DNA from 3 places in the Comamonas thiooxydans genome. Region 2 is predicted to be linked to each of the others. Evidence: predicted binding sites of a transcription regulator. Region 2 holds the regulator's gene; each other region holds the start of a gene.

Region 1 (5,639 bases), 220 kb from region 2:
CACGGCAGGCAAGGGCGTTCCCGTGGTGTACGACTCGGTAGGCAAGGACACACTGATGGACTCCCTCGATTGCCTGCAGCCGCGAGGCTCGCTGGTCAGCAACGGAACCTCTTCCGGCTCCGTGGTGGTGGACTCATCGCTGCTGGCCGCCAAAGGCTCGATCTGGATGACCAGGCCGGCCATGATGCATTACATCCAGCCCCGCTCACATATGCTGGAGATGGCTGCAGAGCTGTTCGAGCACGTGCTGGCGGGGCGCATCGTGAGCGAGCCGCAGCAGGAGTTTGCCTTGGCCGAGGCGGCACAAGCCCATCGTGCATTGGAAGCGCGCAAGACGGTGGGGGCCACGGTACTCGTGCCATGAGCTGCTGGGTGCAAATGTTGGGCGCGTAAAGCCATTGCGAAAATCTGTGCCGGTGCCTTTTCCAAGGCGCCGGCTTTTTTTTGTCTGACATTGGCCATGCAACAGGGCGACATTCCTAGGGAATTCACCTTGGGAACGTGGCGCCAAATAAGCAATGAATGGCATCAACTGCACAAGAGCTGCAGCCTTCCTTTTCTAGAGTGATTTCGCGGATCAATACCGCGAATTCATAACGAAAAGGAGACATGACATGCCACGTATTTCACGCTATATCTGGAGTCTTTTTGCCTTGTCCGCCAGCAGCCTGGCCAGCGCTCAGTCATCCGTGACGCTGTTCGGTGTCATGGATGCGGGCGTCAGCCGCTACATGGTGCGCAGCAATTCCTGGGATGGCTCCGGCCGCACGGCCAGCCAAGGTATCTGGGCGCTGTCACCCTCGGGTAATCTGGCCAGCCGTCTGGGTGTTCGTGCCGTTGAAGATCTGGGTGCTGGAATGTCTGCCAGCATGTGGCTGGAAGCGCCTGTGACCAACGACACGGGCGGCGGTGCGCTGAACTTTGGGCGACGCTCCACCGTCAGCCTGGCGGGCAATTGGGGCGAGCTGCGCCTTGGGCGTGATCACACACCGTCGTTTCTGAATGACTGGGCCTTTGATCCCTATTCCGTCAACGGCGTGGGCGTCAATTTGCTGGCGGTGGTCAGCAGCAACCTGGCCATCAACCGTGCGCTGAGTACGCAGACCAGCGGCACGCTGCCCGAACGCTTGCTGGGAAACGGTTTGTCGGCAGGCACGGACAATTATCTGCGCGCCAACAACTCCATCGGCTACCACCTGCCGACAGGGCTGGGCGGAATTTATGGTCAGCTGATGTATGCCTTCCCGGAAAATGATGCCAGGCGCGGCCGCTATGCTGGTGGGCGCATTGGCTGGGCCAGTGGCCCCACCGATATTGCGCTGGGCTATGGCGAAAGCATGCTGGGCACTTTCAACGGCCGCAAGGAAACCATCAAGTCCCTGAACCTGGGCGGTTCGTACAACTTCGGCCCGGTCCGCGTGCTAGGCGAGTGGTCGCAGGTGCGCAATGCGCCCAGCGATGTGCGGGCCACAGACCGCTATGACGGGCTTCTGGCTGGTGTGCAAATCCCTGTCGGACTGCATCAGCTCAGGGCGTCGGTGGCCAGGGTGCAATTCAAAAATGGCCAGGGAGCCGGCGACGCATCGGTGAACAAGCTCGCCTTGGGCTATGTGCATAACCTCTCCAAACGCACGGCGCTCTACGCCACGGTGTCACGTATCAGCGTGAGCAATGGACACAACAATCCTGCGGTGATGGGTGTGACGCCGCTGGCAGTCAGTAGCCCGGTCATCATGCCGCAACCGGCCTACAGCAACAGCCCTGGCATGCAGCCACGCAGCGCATTGGGCTTTGATGCGGGTCTGCGCATGATGTTCTGAAGGCAGTCCGTTGCTGCTGCCGCGAGGCGAATCACGAAGAGGTGGATCTGAGGGAGAGCGTGCCGCAAAGGGCTGCTTGCTTGCCGGCGTTGTGGTACTTTGTGAAATAAAAAGAACGGTCGTTCTAATTTAGCGGATTTTTGGCTACACTGGCCTCGACTATTAAAGCCCAGGAGACCTTTCATGTCCGATCTGAACGCCCGGTTTGAAGAGACCGTCAAGAATTCCACCTCGCTCGGCGAGCGCCCCGACAACGCCACCTTGCTCAAGATTTATGCCTTGTACAAGCAGGCGACCGAGGGTGACAACGAAGCCAAGAAGCCCAGTTTCACCGATATGGTGGCCCGCGCCAAGTGGGATGCCTGGGCCAAGCTGGAAGGCACGACGCCGGATGAGGCCAAGCAGCAGTACATCGATCTCATCGAGTCGTTGCGCTGATCCGTGCCACCCCTGATCGCCGACAAGGCCCCGGGCTCCGGGGCTTTGTCGTTTCAATTCAGACCACGTCACACCGCACCAAAGACGGGGGGGCTGGAACCCCAAGCCAGGGGCACCGAGGAAGGGCCGCCCGCCCCGAAGGTGTTGTCCCCTTGGGGGACGCGACAGGGCTGCTCGGGGAGTGTCAGTACCTGTTCGAGAAATTGGCGCTGATGCGCTGACGCAAATATTCCGCCCCTGTGATGGGCGGATATTTTCTGGCCGGCCCTTCGATCACCGCATCTTCATTGGCCTGGCAGAAGAAGGCCAGGCTGTAGCGGGCTCCCTGGTACTCATGGGGCTGCGGGTTGCGCACGCGGTGGAAGTTGCTGGGCAGCTGGTCGTCGCTCCAGCGCATCAGCATGTCGCCGATATTGCAGGTGATGACGCCATCCACGGGCTTCACGGGCGTCCATTGCTGGGCCTCGGCCTCCTTGCCGGGCAGCACCTGCAGACCCCCCTGGCCGGCGCGCTGGAACAACAGCGTCAGGCAGTCGAAGTCCGTATGTGCGCCTGCACGCCACAGGCCGATTTCGTCCTTGAGAGCAGGGTCCACGGCAAAGTAATGCAGCATGCGCAGCGTGCTCTGGTAGCTGGGCACGGCGGGGTCATGTGCGCGGGTGAAGAACTCCTCGTCAAAGCACAGCTTGTAGGCAAAGCAGGACAGCAGCTGCATACCCACCTGCCAGCATTGGCGCTCAAAGGCCAGCGTGGCCTGCTTGAAGCCGGGCAACTCCTGCTCGCTGGGCCACAGGCCCTGCATGCGCGGGCGTGTGACCTGATAGGACTCTTTCTGGTCGGGGGTGCGTGTGGAGGGGCGGATCTGCGCCTTGTGCTCCCAGCCCGCATTGCGCGATAGCGGCCATTGCGCCTTGGTTTCGGGCGGCAAGTCAAATAGCTGTTCGGCCCTGCCGAATGCGGCGTCGATATCGGCCTGGGCTATGCCGTGGCCGGAAACCTGGAAGAAGCCGATTTCCACCGAAGCGTTCCAGATCTGTTCGGCAATCTCCTGCTTGTGCTGCTCGAAGTCGCTGATGTCTATGACGCGAACTTCGCGCGCCGAGGTTTCTGCGCCTTGCCCGCCCATGCGGGCCTCCTTGTCCAGTTCGCCAAGGCTGTAAGAGTGGCTGGTCATGGTCTGCATAGGAATTTCTCTTGCGATGACTTCAGACACCGGCGTTGCCAGTGAAGCTTGGGGTTGCGGGCATCTGAAGTGTGGATATCAGGCGCTGCTGCTTGCCGCGCCCACTTCAAGAGCAATGACCCGCGAAGCTGCTGACCGGGGGCGGTCAGAGCATCGTGCTGAACGCTTCTACTCTTGATTTGAGTGCAGCAAACAGCGTGCCAGCTGTTCACCAGGGCGCAGGCGCTCTTGGTTTTGGTGCATGGCTTCAAACTGGTGCGTTGCCGTGCATGAATCCATGCATCCATCTCTTTCGCATGCACTTTGTTGATACCTGGAGAGGAACAACCCAAAGCAGGCACGCCAATTGCTAGAAGGTTGAACGAGTAGAAGCGTTCAGCCTGCATCCGCGTGCAGTGCCCGGAAATTGCTCAAGTCCTGTCAGCAGCGGCAGCTGCTGGCGTTCCTGTCGCCAGAGACCTGAGAGTTCCACCATGCTACGTCGCCATTTCCTTGCTGCCCTGCCTCTTTGCGGCGCACCCTGGGTTCATGCCCAGGGCAAGTCGCTGACTGCGCTGAAATTCACGCTGGATTTCCGCGTCAACGGCCAGACGGCGCCGTTCTTTCTGGCCCAGCAAAACGGCTACTACCGCGATGAGGGGCTGGATGTGAGTCTGGACGTAGGGTCGGGCTCGGTGGCTTCAATTACTCGTATCGCCAGCGGTGCCTACCAGCTCGGACTGGGCGATATCAGTTCGCTGATCGAGTTCAATGCACAGAACGCCGGCACACCTCGCGTGCAGGCCGTCTACCAGTACTACAACCGCGCGCCCTTTGTGATCATCGGGCGCAAGGACCGGGGCATCACTTCGGACTTCGCAAGTCTCAAGGGCAAGAAGGTGGCTGCAGCGGCAGTGGAGTCCACGCGCCGTGCCTGGCCCATGGTGGCGCGGCGCAAGAACCTGCCCGCCGATCTGTTTGCCTGGTCGACGACGGAGTTCTCGGCACGCGACAACGTCATGGTGCGTGGCGATGTGGATGCCGCCACCTACTTCCATGACTCCGCGGTGTCGCTGTTTGCGCGCATCAAGCCCGAGGAGCTCTCCATAATGCGCTACAGCGATGCAGGCGTTCATCTGTATGGCAATGCGATTCTGGCGTCCAGTCAGCTGATCGCCGAGAAGCCGCAGGTCGTGGCCGCCTTCCTGCGCGCCACCAACCGAGCGATTGTGGAGTGCCTTGCCAACCCTGCAGCAGGCATTGCCGCCGTGCGCCAGCGCGAGCCGATTCTCGACGAGAAGCTGGAGCTGGAGCGCTGGTCCATCACCGCACAGTACGTAGCCGCGGCAGACACGAAAAGCCATGGACTGGGAGACTTCAGCAAGCGTTTGATGGAGCAGCAGCTGGACAGCGTGGTGCAGACCTTCGCGCTCAAGACCACGCCATCTGCCGATGCACTGTTCAACAGCAGCATGCTGCCCGCCAGGTCGGCGCGCATGCTCAAGGCCTGAGGAGGAAGCCACCATGCCCCTGCCTCAAGCCCTGACCTTGAACGACAGCGATGGCCGCTATCTGCGTGAAGCCATTGCGCTTGCCGATACAGCGCGCGAGCGCGGCAACCGGCCGTTTGGCGCTCTGATCGTGGCTGCCGAAGGGCGCGTGCTGGCCCAGGCCAGCAATGCCAACGGCGAGAGCGGCGATTGCACGGCCCATGCCGAGCTGTCCGCCATCCGCCTGGCCAGTCCCTTGCATTCACGCGACGAGCTCGCCGTCGCCACGCTGTACTCGTCTGCCGAGCCCTGCGTGATGTGTGCCGGCGCGATCTTCTGGTCCGGCATCGGGCGGGTGGTCTATGGCATCGATGCCGAGCGGCTGCGCGTGTTCCGTGGCGAGCGGCTTGATCAGAAGGATGCCGAGCTGTCCTGCCGCGATGTGTTTCAGGCCGCTTCGCATGCCATCGAATGCATCGGGCCGGCCTTGATCGAAGAGGCCAGCAGCTCGCACCAGGGGGCCTGGAAGGTCTGAGCGTCGGCACGCATTCAACCGCAATTCATTGACATAGAGAGAGGGAAGCCACCATGCAAACCAAGCGCCTGTTCCTGCAATCCGTTCTGGCCCTGGGCAGCTTTGCCAGTACCACGGCCGCCTTTGCCGCCACGCCCATCAAATTCCAGCTCGACTGGCGTTTCGAAGGGCCAGCGGCGCTGTTTCTGCAGCCC
Region 2 (5,639 bases):
GCCGCCGCCAGCTCGCCCAACAACGAAGGCGATCCGCGCGGCATGATCAGCAAGCTGTTCAAGATCTCGTTCTATGCGGGCAAGTACCGCCGCGCCTTCCGCGACTGGAATCCGACCTTCTACAAGATCCTCAAGTTCGGACTGATGATCGGCGTGCTGGTCTGGTTTATCTGGTGGCTGATACCAAACTAGGCCGCCCCATCAAAAAAGCCGCTGATGCATTGCACAGCGGCTTTTTTGTTGCCCAACGCAATCCTTCGAGAGGATAGATAGGACTATCCAAGCCATAAACCACCTCCGGTCACGGAAATCAGATACAGCGGCAGACAAATCACGACACGCCTTTTGGCTTGACTTGCGCATAGTGACTTTCGGCATTTGGTGGTAATAATTCGCGGCACCGTTTCTAAAATATCGGATGGGATTGGCATTCCACATCCAGCCGAGGGAGCTTTCGATGTCGAGTTCAATCCGTGGCGTTGCCCTGTGTGGCGTAGTGTGCCTGAGCCTGCTTGCAGGTTGCGGCGGGGGCGTGAATGACAGTCCTGTTACCGATAGCCCAGGCAGCAGCAACCCAGACAACACTGGCCCGCCCCCAAACCCGGCCGAGACATCCAGCAGCTTTGCCCAGCAATGCTCTCCCGACAACATCCTGGCCGATACCCCGCTACGCAACGCTACGCTGGACACGGAAAAGCGCTGGCTGCGCACCTACTTTGATGAAGCCTATCTGTGGCGCGAAGAGGTCCCAGCTGTAGACCCTGGCGCAGCCAGCTTCAGCAGCGGCTACTACTACACCGACCTGAGCAATTACTTTGATGCACTGCTGACGCCTGCCATTACCGAATCCGGTGCCCGGCGCGACCAGTTCAGCTTTATGTATCCCACGCAGCTATGGCAATCGGTCTCCGAAAACGCCACTGCGCCCAGTCACGGCATCGAGTGGCGAATGGCCAGCCCCACACCGCCACGGGGCCTGCGCATCGCCTATATCGAGCCCGGCAGCCCAGCCGATGTGGCGGGCTTTAAGCGTGGCGACACCCTGGTCTCGATCGATGACGTCTCCGCCGATGCGCCCGATGCCGATGGGGTGGATGTGCTCAATGCCGGATTGTTCCCTGAGATATTGGGCGTCACGCACAACTTCATCCTACAGCGCGGCGGCGCGCAACTGCCCGTGCAAAATCTGACCAGCACCAATATCACCAACACCCCGGTGCCGCAGTCGCGAGTGCTCACGCTAAACAGCGGTGCACGTGCTGGCTACATCGTCTTCAATGACCATGTGCTGCCCGCCGAAGGTCAGCTGGTCACCGCCATTTCCAATCTGCGCAACCAGAACGTGAGCGATTTAGTGCTGGATCTGCGCTACAACGGCGGTGGTTTTCTGTTCATCGCTGCAGAGCTGGCAACCATGATTGCGGGCAGCACGCAAACGGCTGGCAAGACTTTCGAGACGCTGCAATACAACGCACGCCGCAGCGCAGAAACGCAGGTGACGCCGTTTTATGGCAGCTCCTGCTTTCCCATCAACAACGAATGCAGCAATATTCAGCCCTTGCCCACACTCAACCTGAAGCGGGTGTATGTCCTAGCGCAATCGGGCACGTGCTCGGCCAGTGAGGCACTGATCAATGGCCTGCGCGGTGTGGATGTGGAAGTCATCCTGATTGGAGGCACGACCTGCGGCAAGCCTTATGGTTTTACGGCCAAGGACAACTGCGGCATCAGTTACTTCCCTATCGAGTTTGCCGGTATCAATGCCAAAGGCTTTGGCGACTACGCCGACGGTTTTACACCGGGCAATGGTCCAACACAGCGCTATGTGCCCGGTTGCAGCGTGCCCGATGATTTAGACCATGCACTGGGTGACCCGCAGGAAGGCATGCTGGCTGCCGCCATGAACCATATCAGCACGGGCTTGTGCCCCGCTCAGCCTTTTGCTGCCACAGCCCGCAAGCGCAGTGTCAGCCCTGATCCGAATGCTGCGCCTCTTACGCTCCGGCGCAACCCGGCACGCAACAACCGCCTGCTGCTGCCGCACTAAGTCTTAGAGCGCCTTGCGCAGCGTGGTCGTCGGTATCTTGAGCTGCTCGCGGTATTTGGCGACGGTGCGACGCGCGCACTCGATGCCCTGCTCCTTGAGCATATCGGCCAGCTTGGCGTCCGATAGCGGCTTCCTGGCATCTTCGGCATCGACAAACTGCTTGATCAGCGCACGCACGGCCGTGCTGGAGGCGCTGCCGCCGGTTTCCGTGCCCAGGCCCGAACCGAAGAAATACTTGAGCTCGAAGGTGCCCTGGGGCGTGGCCATGTACTTGGCGGTGGTCACACGGCTGATGGTGGACTCGTGCAGGCCCAGCGTGTCTGCGATATCGCGCAGCACCAGCGGTCGCATGGCCAGCTCACCATGCACAAAGAAGTTCTTCTGCCGCTCCACGATGGCTTCGGAGACCCGCAAGATGGTGTCGAAGCGCTGCTGGATGTTCTTGATGAACCAGCGCGCCTCCTGCAGTTGCTGCTGCAGCGCCGCATGGCCGTCGCTGTTCTTGTGGCGGCGCAGCACGCTGGCATAGATGTCATGCACGCGCAGACGCGGCATGACCTCGGGGTTGAGCTGCACGGAAAAGTCCGCCCGGCCCGAGCCGGCCCGCACCGGGCGCACGATGACATCGGGCACCACGATATGGCGTTCCACGTCGACAAAGCGGCGCCCCGGACGCGGCTCCAGCCTGGCGATCAGGGCCATGGCCTCGCGCAGTTGCTCCTCGCGCGCGCCGCACAGGCTGGTGAGCTTGCGCAGATCGCGCCGCGCCAGCAGGTCCATGGGCTGCGCGCAGATGGCCTGCGCCAGCAGCAGCCGGTTCATATGCGCCTCGGTCGTGCCCTCATCCTCGGCGGTGCGGATGAGATCGCGCAGCTGCAGCTGCAGGCACTCGGCCAGATCACGCGCGCCCACGCCCACGGGCTCCAGGCTTTGCAGCAGCTTCAGCGCAATGGCAAAGTGCTGCTCCAGCTCCTCGCGCTCTTCGAGGTCGTCGCCGGCCAGGCTCTGCGCCAGCTCCTGCAGGGAATCCTCGAGATAGCCGTCGTCACTGAGCGACTCGATGAGAAAGCGCAGTGCCGCCATGTCCGCCGCGCCCAGATGCAGGCTCAGCGCCTGACGATGGAGAAAGTCGGTCAGGCTCTGGTGCTCGCGCGCCAGATCGATGGCATCGGTTTCGTCATCGCCATCGCGGTTGCGCGTGGAGCTGCTGGCCGAGGGGGTATCCCACTCGCTGCTGGATTCGCCGCCCCATTCCCCGTCCTGGCCGTCCATGCCGTCGGCCTCCCAGTTCAGCGTTTCAGGGGTTTCGGGGTTTGGTGCTTCCGCTACTGTTTCAGTAGCTGATTGCGCTTGCGATGCTTCCTTTTCAGCATGAATTCCATCTGAAGTGCTGTATTCATTAACGCTAGCAGCTACATCTGCAGGAGCATCACCCGTAGTTTCGGCCTCATCGCCCGCACGCTCCAGAAAAGGGTTGTCGACCAGCATCTGCTCGACTTCCTGCGCCAGCTCCAGAGTGGAGAGCTGCAGCAGCTGAATGGATTGCTGCAGCTGCGGCGTCAGCGATAAATGCTGCGAAACGCGTAGCGAGAGACCTGGCTTCATCGAGGCGCGGCTCCCAGACAATCATTGCAAACGCGCGCAGTGCCATGGGTTTGCCGCCGGGCTGCCCCAAGGCAAGCCTCGGCGCAGCCGGTCAGGAACCCTTCTGGGGGCAGCGACCACACAAAGTGAGGGAGCGTGGAGGTCATCACATTCTGAAATGTTCGCCCAGATAGACGCGGCGCACATCGGCGTTCTCCACGATCTCCTCGGGCGTGCCTTCGGCCAGCACATGGCCGTCGCTGATGATGAAGGCGTGGTCGCAGATGCCCAGCGTCTCGCGCACATTGTGGTCGGTGATCAGCACGCCTATGCCGCGCTCCTTGAGGAAGCCGATGATGCGCTGGATCTCGATCACCGCAATCGGGTCGATGCCGGCAAACGGCTCGTCAAGCAGAATGAAGCGCGGTTGCGTGGCCAGGGCGCGGGCAATTTCCACGCGACGGCGCTCACCACCGGACAGCGCCAGCGCCGGCGACTGGCGCAGATGCTCGACGCGCAGCTCCTGCAGCAGGCCGGTGAGGCGCTTTTCGATCTCGTCGCGCGTCAGCGCCTTGCCCTGCTCGTCCTTTTGCAGCTCCAGCACGGCGCGCACATTGTCTTCCACGCTGAGCTTGCGAAAGATGGAGGCTTCCTGGGGCAGATAGGACAGGCCCAGGCGCGAACGCTGGTGAATCGGCATGCCGCCCACCGGCTGGCCGTCGATGAAGATCTCGCCGCCGTCGCTGCGCACCAGGCCCACGATCATGTAGAACGATGTGGTCTTGCCCGCACCGTTGGGGCCGAGCAAACCGACCACCTCGCCTTTTTGCACGGACAGGGACACATCCTTGACCACCTTGCGGCTGCCGTAGGACTTGGCCAGATGCTTGGCCTCCAGGCGGCTGTCGGACTCGCCGCTGCGGCTGCTGGAGAAAGTCGGCTCGCTCATTTCTTCTCGTCGGCTTTCTCGCCGCCCAGCGTCATGCTCTGGCGCAGCTGCGTGGCAGGTGTTGCAGGCTTGGGCTGTGCCCCCGGCGTACCGTCCTTGGGCGCCATGATGGCGCGCACACGGCCGCCCTGCCCCACGGAGGAACTCGGCAGGCCGCCGCTGGTCTTCTGACCATCGACGGTATAGACGTCGGTGATGTTGTTGTAGACGATGATGGAGCCCGTGACCTGATCACTGAGCTGACCGCCACGGTAGCGGCGCATCTCGCCACGACGGATGAACTTGACGATGTCGGCCTTGCCGTCGTACTCGATGACTTCGCCTTCGCCCTCGATGAACTCCTCGGGCTGACCGGCCACGGTATCGCGCTTCTGACGGAAGAACGCCCGCTTGCCTGCCTCGGCCTTGATCACACCGTACTGATAGCCCTCGGCGTCCTGCCGCACATCGAGCTGGGCGCCGCGCAGCACGATGGAGCCCTTGGTCATCACCACATTGCCGGTGAAGACGCTGGTCTGCTGCAGCTCGTCATGACGCAACGCGTCCGCCTCGATATTCATGGGCTTGGCGCTGTCGGCTTTTTCGGCATGGACAATGCCGGTCGCTGCTGCCAGGGCGCAGGCCAGCGCAAGAGGTAGGAGTGTTTTTTTCATGGAAGGCACGTTTCTTGCATCCATTGTAGTCATTCCCTTTTTGCAACTTGCGTAAAAAACACCCACAAAAAAGCCCGCACGGCGGCGGGCTTGTTGGGCGTCAAACGTCACTGGCGTCTGCTGCCTAATCTCAGGCCTTGCGGCTGGAGGCGACCAGCGCATTGACCACGCGCAGCACATTGTCCATATTGCCGGCCTTGGTGCCGTCCGTGTAGTAGCGGCCGGCCACACCCATGGCGGGCACGCCTTCCACGTCATATTCGTTTTGCAGCTGAGCAGCCTTGCGCGCCTGATTGGCCACGGTGAAGGAGTTGTAGACCTCCTTGAACTTGGCCAGATCCACGCCCTGCTTGCCCACCCAGTCAAGGATGGCGTCATCGGTCTTGAGCAGATTGCGATCCACGTG
Region 3 (5,639 bases), 1.6 Mb from region 2:
TCCTGAAAGGCGATGAACACCTTGGAGACGGGGGTGCTGGCAGATGTGCTCATGGCGCTGCTCCTCAGATGTCCAGACCAGCCTTGCGGGCACGGATATCCAGGCTTTGGCGGACTTCGCTGAGCACGGCCGCGCCACGCTCACCCAGGGCCAGTTCGGCCACGGCGGCCAGTGCCACGCCGGCATGGTCGGCATAGCTCAGATACCAGCGCGACAGCTGGCTGCGGTTGTCTGCGGATTCGGCTGCAGCCACCTTGACCACGGCATCGATCCAGCGTGCGGTCTCGGTGTGCCACTCGGGCATGAAGGCCGTGAGCATGGCCACGGCCGTGCCGCCCTGCACCGTGACACGCTCGTCCACGAAGTGGTTGTAGACCAGGGGATAGAGCAGTCCGTCCAGCACCATGTTCTGAGCCACGAACAGCTCCATGGGGTCCTGCACCACAAGCAGGTCTTCCACCAGATGGCGTAGCGGCTGCCAGGCCGGGTGTTGCATCCAGTCGTTCTTGCCGGCCTCAAGCACGCCGGGCTCGTCCATGACCAGGCCCAGGCGCGTGAGGTACTGGGCCACACCCAGATGGTCCATGGCATGCATCATGGCCGGAGCCGTGAAGGGCGTACCGTAGCCGCGTGAACAGATCTGGCTGTTGTTCATATTGCCGCCCCAGGCCACATGGCGCAGCGGCATCAATACATCGCAGGCCTTAGCGCGCAGGGCATCGGACATCTTGCCGGCCAGATTGCGCGACTCCACAAACTGGTAGTTGGCTTCCATGGCCTCCTGCTGCTTGGCACGAGTCATGGTCCAGGTGGCGTAGTAGTACTGACGTGGATCGCGCAACGCGTTCCAGTCGGCCATGCGGATCGCTGTGCGGCCGGTGTCGAACAGCTCGAACTCTGGTTCCCACAGCGGCCGGTAATGGAAGTGATGTGTTGGCTGCACGCCCAGCGTGGCCTCCAGATAGCGCGACGCGGGCTTGTCTCCCGTGTAGGCTGCCACGCGGGCAAAGGTATGGCGCAGAGGCTGTATCTCGCGCGCCGAAAGCTCGATATTCATGGGCTTGTCTCCTGTGTTGTCGTGGGATGCGTGAGTGATGGTCAGGCCAGCCTGGCTTTCTGGACCTGGCAGAAAGCCTCAAAGTCGGCCTCTGTCATGGCCAGCTCCACCGTGAGTTCGGGCCAGCCCACGGAGAACTCGAAGTCCACAAAACCGTTGGCGCGCTTTTGCAGCACGCGCACCGAGCGGCGCGTGAGATCGCAGGCGGGAAGATCGAGAGTGCTTGTTTCCATGAGGGGCTCCTGGCGGGTCTATGGCCTTTGCAATTGCACAGCCCGTGCCAGTTCATGAAAATATCGATAAATCTAGGGTTACTCCCTAAATTTGTACGTGTTTGAGCAAGCTGGGTAACAGTGATTTCCGGGCAAACCCTAGGACTGCAGCCGCAGTGCTTCGATGCCTACTGCAGTGCAGCATGATCAAATGATCAAGCACGCCATGCAAAGGTTCGCAATTCATCAATTGCGCCAGCAGTTCAAGGCAGGGGATGCGGGTCAATCCCGTAGCCAGAATTTAATGTTTTATCGATAGTTTTCTAATGCCCCACACTCCCCCCGCCTTACCCTCCGATGCCGATTTGCGCAGCCAGGTCCGCTTCTCCACCGAAGACGGACTGATCTGGCTCTCGGGCCAGCGCATGTTGCTGCTGCACCTGGCCTCTCTTCACGCCTTGCGCCGCGAAATGATGAACACCATGGGCCCCGATCACACGCGGCGCCTGCTGCTGCGTGCCGGCTATGCCGCAGGTGAGCGCGATGCGCTGCTGGCACGCCAGATACGGCCCACGGCCAGCCTGTTCGAGATGTTTGCCGTTGGGCCCCAGCTGCACAGATTGGAGGGTGCGGTGCGCGCCACGCCGGAAATCTTTGAGGCCGATGAGCAGGCGGGCCACTTTCAATGCGTGGTGCGCTGGGAACACAGCTGGGAAGCGGAAATCCATTTGCGCGAATGGGGTCCCCAGGACCAGCCCTCGTGCTGGATGCTGCTGGGCTATGCCTCGGGTTACTCCAGCGCGTTCTTCCGTCGCCCGGTGTTTTTCAAGGAAATGCAGTGCTCCACCTGCGGCCACGCACACTGCCTGATAGAGGGCCGGTTTCAACATGAGTGGCCCGATGGTGAACAGATCGCACGCGACTACGACCCCGACTCCATGCTGGTACGCCTGGATGAGCTGCAGTCCCAGGTCGAGGCCTTGCGTACCGGCCTGGGCCCTTGCGACAGCCAGGGCCCCTTGCTGGGCCATTCACGCGCCTTTCAGGCCGCGCTGGAGCTGCTGTCCAAGGCTGCTCCCACCCAGGTCACCGTGTTGCTCACGGGTGAGACCGGCGTGGGCAAGGAACGCTTTGCGCGCGCCCTGCATGCCATGAGCCCGCGCGCCGACAAACCCTTTGTGGCCGTGAACTGCGCGGCCCTGCCCGCCGACCTGATAGAGAGCGAGCTGTTCGGTGCCGAAAAAGGCGCCTTCACCGGCGCCACGGCCACGCGCATAGGGCGCTTTGAACGCGCCCATGGCGGCACGCTGATGCTGGACGAGCTGGGCGAACTGCCCCTGGCCGCCCAGGCCAAGCTGCTGCGCGTGCTGCAAAGCGGCGAGGTGGAACGCCTGGGCGGCCACCGCAGCACCCAGGTCGATGTGCGCGTGATCGCCGCCACCAATGTGGACCTGGAAAAAGCCGTGGAACAGGGGCGCTTTCGGCGCGACCTGCTCTACCGCCTCAACGTCTACCCCATACGCATCCCCGCGCTGCGCGAGCGCGTGGACGATATCGAGCTGCTGGCAATGCATCTGCTGCAGAAATACTCGGCCTTGCACGGCAAGCCGGCCCCGGGCTTCAGCGACCGGGCGCTGACCGCGCTGCGCGGCCACAGCTGGCCCGGCAATGTGCGCGAGCTGGAGAACCTGGTGGAACGCGGCCTCATCCTCACGCCGGCCGGCGAACCCATTGATGTGGCTTGCCTGTTCCCCCAATGGAGCGACAACGGCCAAAGCACCATAGACGACCAAGGCCATCTGGCCCAGGCCTGCGGCACAAATGGCGATCTGCACACGGCCAGTGTCTACGACAGCATGCAGCACCAGGGGCTTTCGCTGGACGCCCTGGAAGACCGACTGTTGCAAGAGGCCGTGCGCCGCGCCAGCGGCAATCTGGCAGCAGCGGCCCGCGCCCTGGGCATGACCCGCCCCCAACTCAGCTACCGGCTCTCACGCATCCGTGAACGCAGCATCGAGGAGTAAACGCTTGGCCAAGAAATCCTTTGTGCAATGCCTGGCCATGCCCGAGGCTGAATCCAGCGGCGGCGAGGCATCACGCACCCTGACCGAGCAAACCTATGCCCGGCTGCGCACCGATATTGTCGAAGGCCGCCTGCTGCCTGGCAGCAAGCTGCGCATAGAGCATCTGCGCCAGGCCTACGAGGATGGTGCAGGCACCTTGCGGGAGGCGTTGACGCGCCTGGTCAGTGATGCCCTGGTCACAACCGAAGGCCAGCGCGGCTTTCGCGTCTCCACCATCGCCATGGACGACCTGCAGGACATCACCCGCCTGCGGGTACATATCGAAACCCATGCACTGCGTGAATCCATACGCCATGGCGACGCAGCCTGGCGGGCCCAGTTGCAGGCCAGCTATGACGAGCTCTCGGCAGCCGAGCAACCGCTGTCCAGCGACAACCGCCGCCAGTGGGAGGCATTGAATGTGCGCTTTCACGAGTCCCTGCTCTCCGGCTATGCATCCCCTTGGACATTGAAGGTGCTGCGTCTGCTGGCGCGCCATAGCGAGCGCTACCGCTGCTACGCCATGGAGCAGCCCGCGCTCACCCGCGATGTGCATGCCGAGCACCAGGAGATCTTCGAGCTCGCCATGGCTGGCCACGAGGCCCGCGCGGCCCTGGCCCTGGAAGCCCATATTTGCACCACCCCCCATCTACTGCTGCAGGCAATGCGCGAAGGCAAGCTGGTGTTGCCTGGCACCCGGCCGGAAGGGGAGGTATGAACTGCAGCACAGCTTTATCATTTTGGTAGCTGTCTGTGCTGGATGGGACAGTGCCAGAGGATAGACAGGGTATGTCTACCTGTCTAAGGGCAGTCAATCCACTCGATTGCCGCTGCCATTCAGGCACGTTCGTGCTGATGAGTGAAGCAAAAAAGCCAGCTCGCAGCGGTGCCCGCCAGCCGTAGGCTTGCTCACCGCTCGATCGTCCTCTCCAATAGGTCTTCCAGCCAGTCCGCGAATACTTGAACGCGACGTGAAAGGTGCTGCCGATGCGGATAGAGCAGGGTCATCGGCAGCGGCTCGGCCCGGTAGTCTGTCAGCACTTCAACCAGTTCGCCGGCCTCCAGATGAGGGCGGACGTCATAGGCGGGGATCTGGATAAGCCCGAGCCCCGAAAGGCAACAGGCAATATAAGCTTCTGCACTGTTGACCGTGACTCGCCCACGCATCATCAGGGTTCGCATGTCATCGCCCTCGATCCACTCCCATGGCCCCACCCGCCCGGTTGAGGGCGAGGCGTAGTTCACTGCCCAATGGCGGGCGAGATCTTCCGGCGTCTGCGGCGTGCCATGCCGCTCCAGATATGCCGGACTGGCAACGTTGATGAGCGGCAAGGTTCCAATCGCTCGGGCGATTAGCTCGGAATCGCTCAAAGGCCCGACGCGTAGGACGCAGTCAACACTTTCCTCGATCAGATTGACCGCACGGTCGGTGATACCCAGGTTAATGTCGATCCGAGGGTAGAGGTCGAGGAAGACGGGCAACGCCGGTGCGATGATGAGACGGCCGATGCGCCCTGGTGCATTGACCCTCAGCTCCCCGGAGGGCTTGGCCTCGTTCTGCCGGAACAGGTTTTCAGCCTCCTCGACATCGGAGATGAGGCGTTGGCACCGTTCGTAGAAGGCTTCGCCGTCTTGGGTAGGCGAGACTTTGCGCGTGGTCCGATGCAATAGGCGGGCGCCGACGCGCTCCTCCAGTTCCCGAACGGCTGCGGAAACAGAAGAACGTGGGACGCCCAGTGTGTCGGCGGCACGGGTGAAATTCGCACACTCGACGACGCGGGCGAAGATGCGAAACAGGTCAATGCGATCCAAAACGGTGGCTGCTTCAATTAGATTGAATTTCTGACAAGTGATGTCAGAATGATAGTCTTTATCTTGAAATACTAGACGATATCCTTGCCTATCGAAGTAGCCATCGGCGTGGCTGCAAGTTGACAAAGGAGATCGTTATATGGCCGACCACAGCATCAAAGGCAAAGTTGTCATTATCGCCGGCGGGGCGAAAAACCTCGGTGGGCTGGTCGCTCGCGATCTCGCCGCGCAGGGTGCAAAGGCGATAGCCATCCACTACAACAGCCCCGCTACCAAAGCCGAAGCAGAAGCGACTGTCGCCGCCGTGCAGGCCGCCGGCGCACAGGCTGTCGCCTTCCAGGCCGACCTGACCTCGGCGAGCGCGATGGAAAAGCTGTTCACTGATATGGTCGCGGTGATCGGGCGGCCGGATATCGCCATCAACACCGTCGGCAAGGTGCTGAAGAAGCCGATGACCGAGACCAGCGAGGAGGAATATGACGAGATGGCTGCTGT

What was found. The regulator sigma-54, encoded in region 2, starts transcription at its own class of promoters, with help from an activator protein. The targets are predictions, from matches to a motif close to TGGCANGNAANCTGCTTT.
Region 1: the regulator sigma-54 is predicted to act here: its motif matches at 3,627-3,644, upstream of CTR2_RS25145 (isopenicillin N synthase family dioxygenase).
Region 3: the regulator sigma-54 is predicted to act here: its motif matches at 1,323-1,340, upstream of CTR2_RS18475 (phenol hydroxylase subunit).

The regions. Positions count from the first base shown of each region.
Region 1 is NZ_AP026738.1:5,400,493-5,406,131, reverse strand. It holds gene CTR2_RS25160 (quinone oxidoreductase family protein) at 1-364, shown strand, start outside; gene CTR2_RS25155 (porin) at 615-1,820, shown strand; gene CTR2_RS25150 (acyl-CoA-binding protein) at 2,004-2,258, shown strand; gene CTR2_RS25145 (isopenicillin N synthase family dioxygenase) at 2,443-3,441, opposite strand; gene CTR2_RS25140 (ABC transporter substrate-binding protein) at 3,915-4,931, shown strand; gene CTR2_RS25135 (nucleoside deaminase) at 4,945-5,445, shown strand; gene CTR2_RS25130 (ABC transporter substrate-binding protein) at 5,499-5,639, shown strand, end outside.
Region 2 is NZ_AP026738.1:5,616,914-5,622,552, forward strand. It holds gene CTR2_RS26160 (aspartyl/asparaginyl beta-hydroxylase domain-containing protein) at 1-192, shown strand, start outside; gene CTR2_RS26165 (S41 family peptidase) at 458-2,047, shown strand; gene CTR2_RS26170 (RNA polymerase factor sigma-54) at 2,051-3,652, opposite strand; gene lptB (LPS export ABC transporter ATP-binding protein) at 3,798-4,580, opposite strand; gene lptA (lipopolysaccharide transport periplasmic protein LptA) at 4,577-5,233, opposite strand; gene CTR2_RS26185 (thiol:disulfide interchange protein DsbA/DsbL) at 5,364-5,639, opposite strand, start outside.
Region 3 is NZ_AP026738.1:3,976,981-3,982,619, forward strand. It holds gene CTR2_RS18465 (MmoB/DmpM family protein) at 1-53, opposite strand, end outside; gene CTR2_RS18470 (aromatic/alkene monooxygenase hydroxylase subunit beta) at 65-1,057, opposite strand; gene CTR2_RS18475 (phenol hydroxylase subunit) at 1,099-1,290, opposite strand; gene CTR2_RS18480 (sigma-54-dependent Fis family transcriptional regulator) at 1,596-3,293, shown strand; gene CTR2_RS18485 (GntR family transcriptional regulator) at 3,298-4,050, shown strand; gene CTR2_RS18490 (LysR family transcriptional regulator) at 4,242-5,144, opposite strand; gene CTR2_RS18495 (SDR family oxidoreductase) at 5,284-5,639, shown strand, end outside.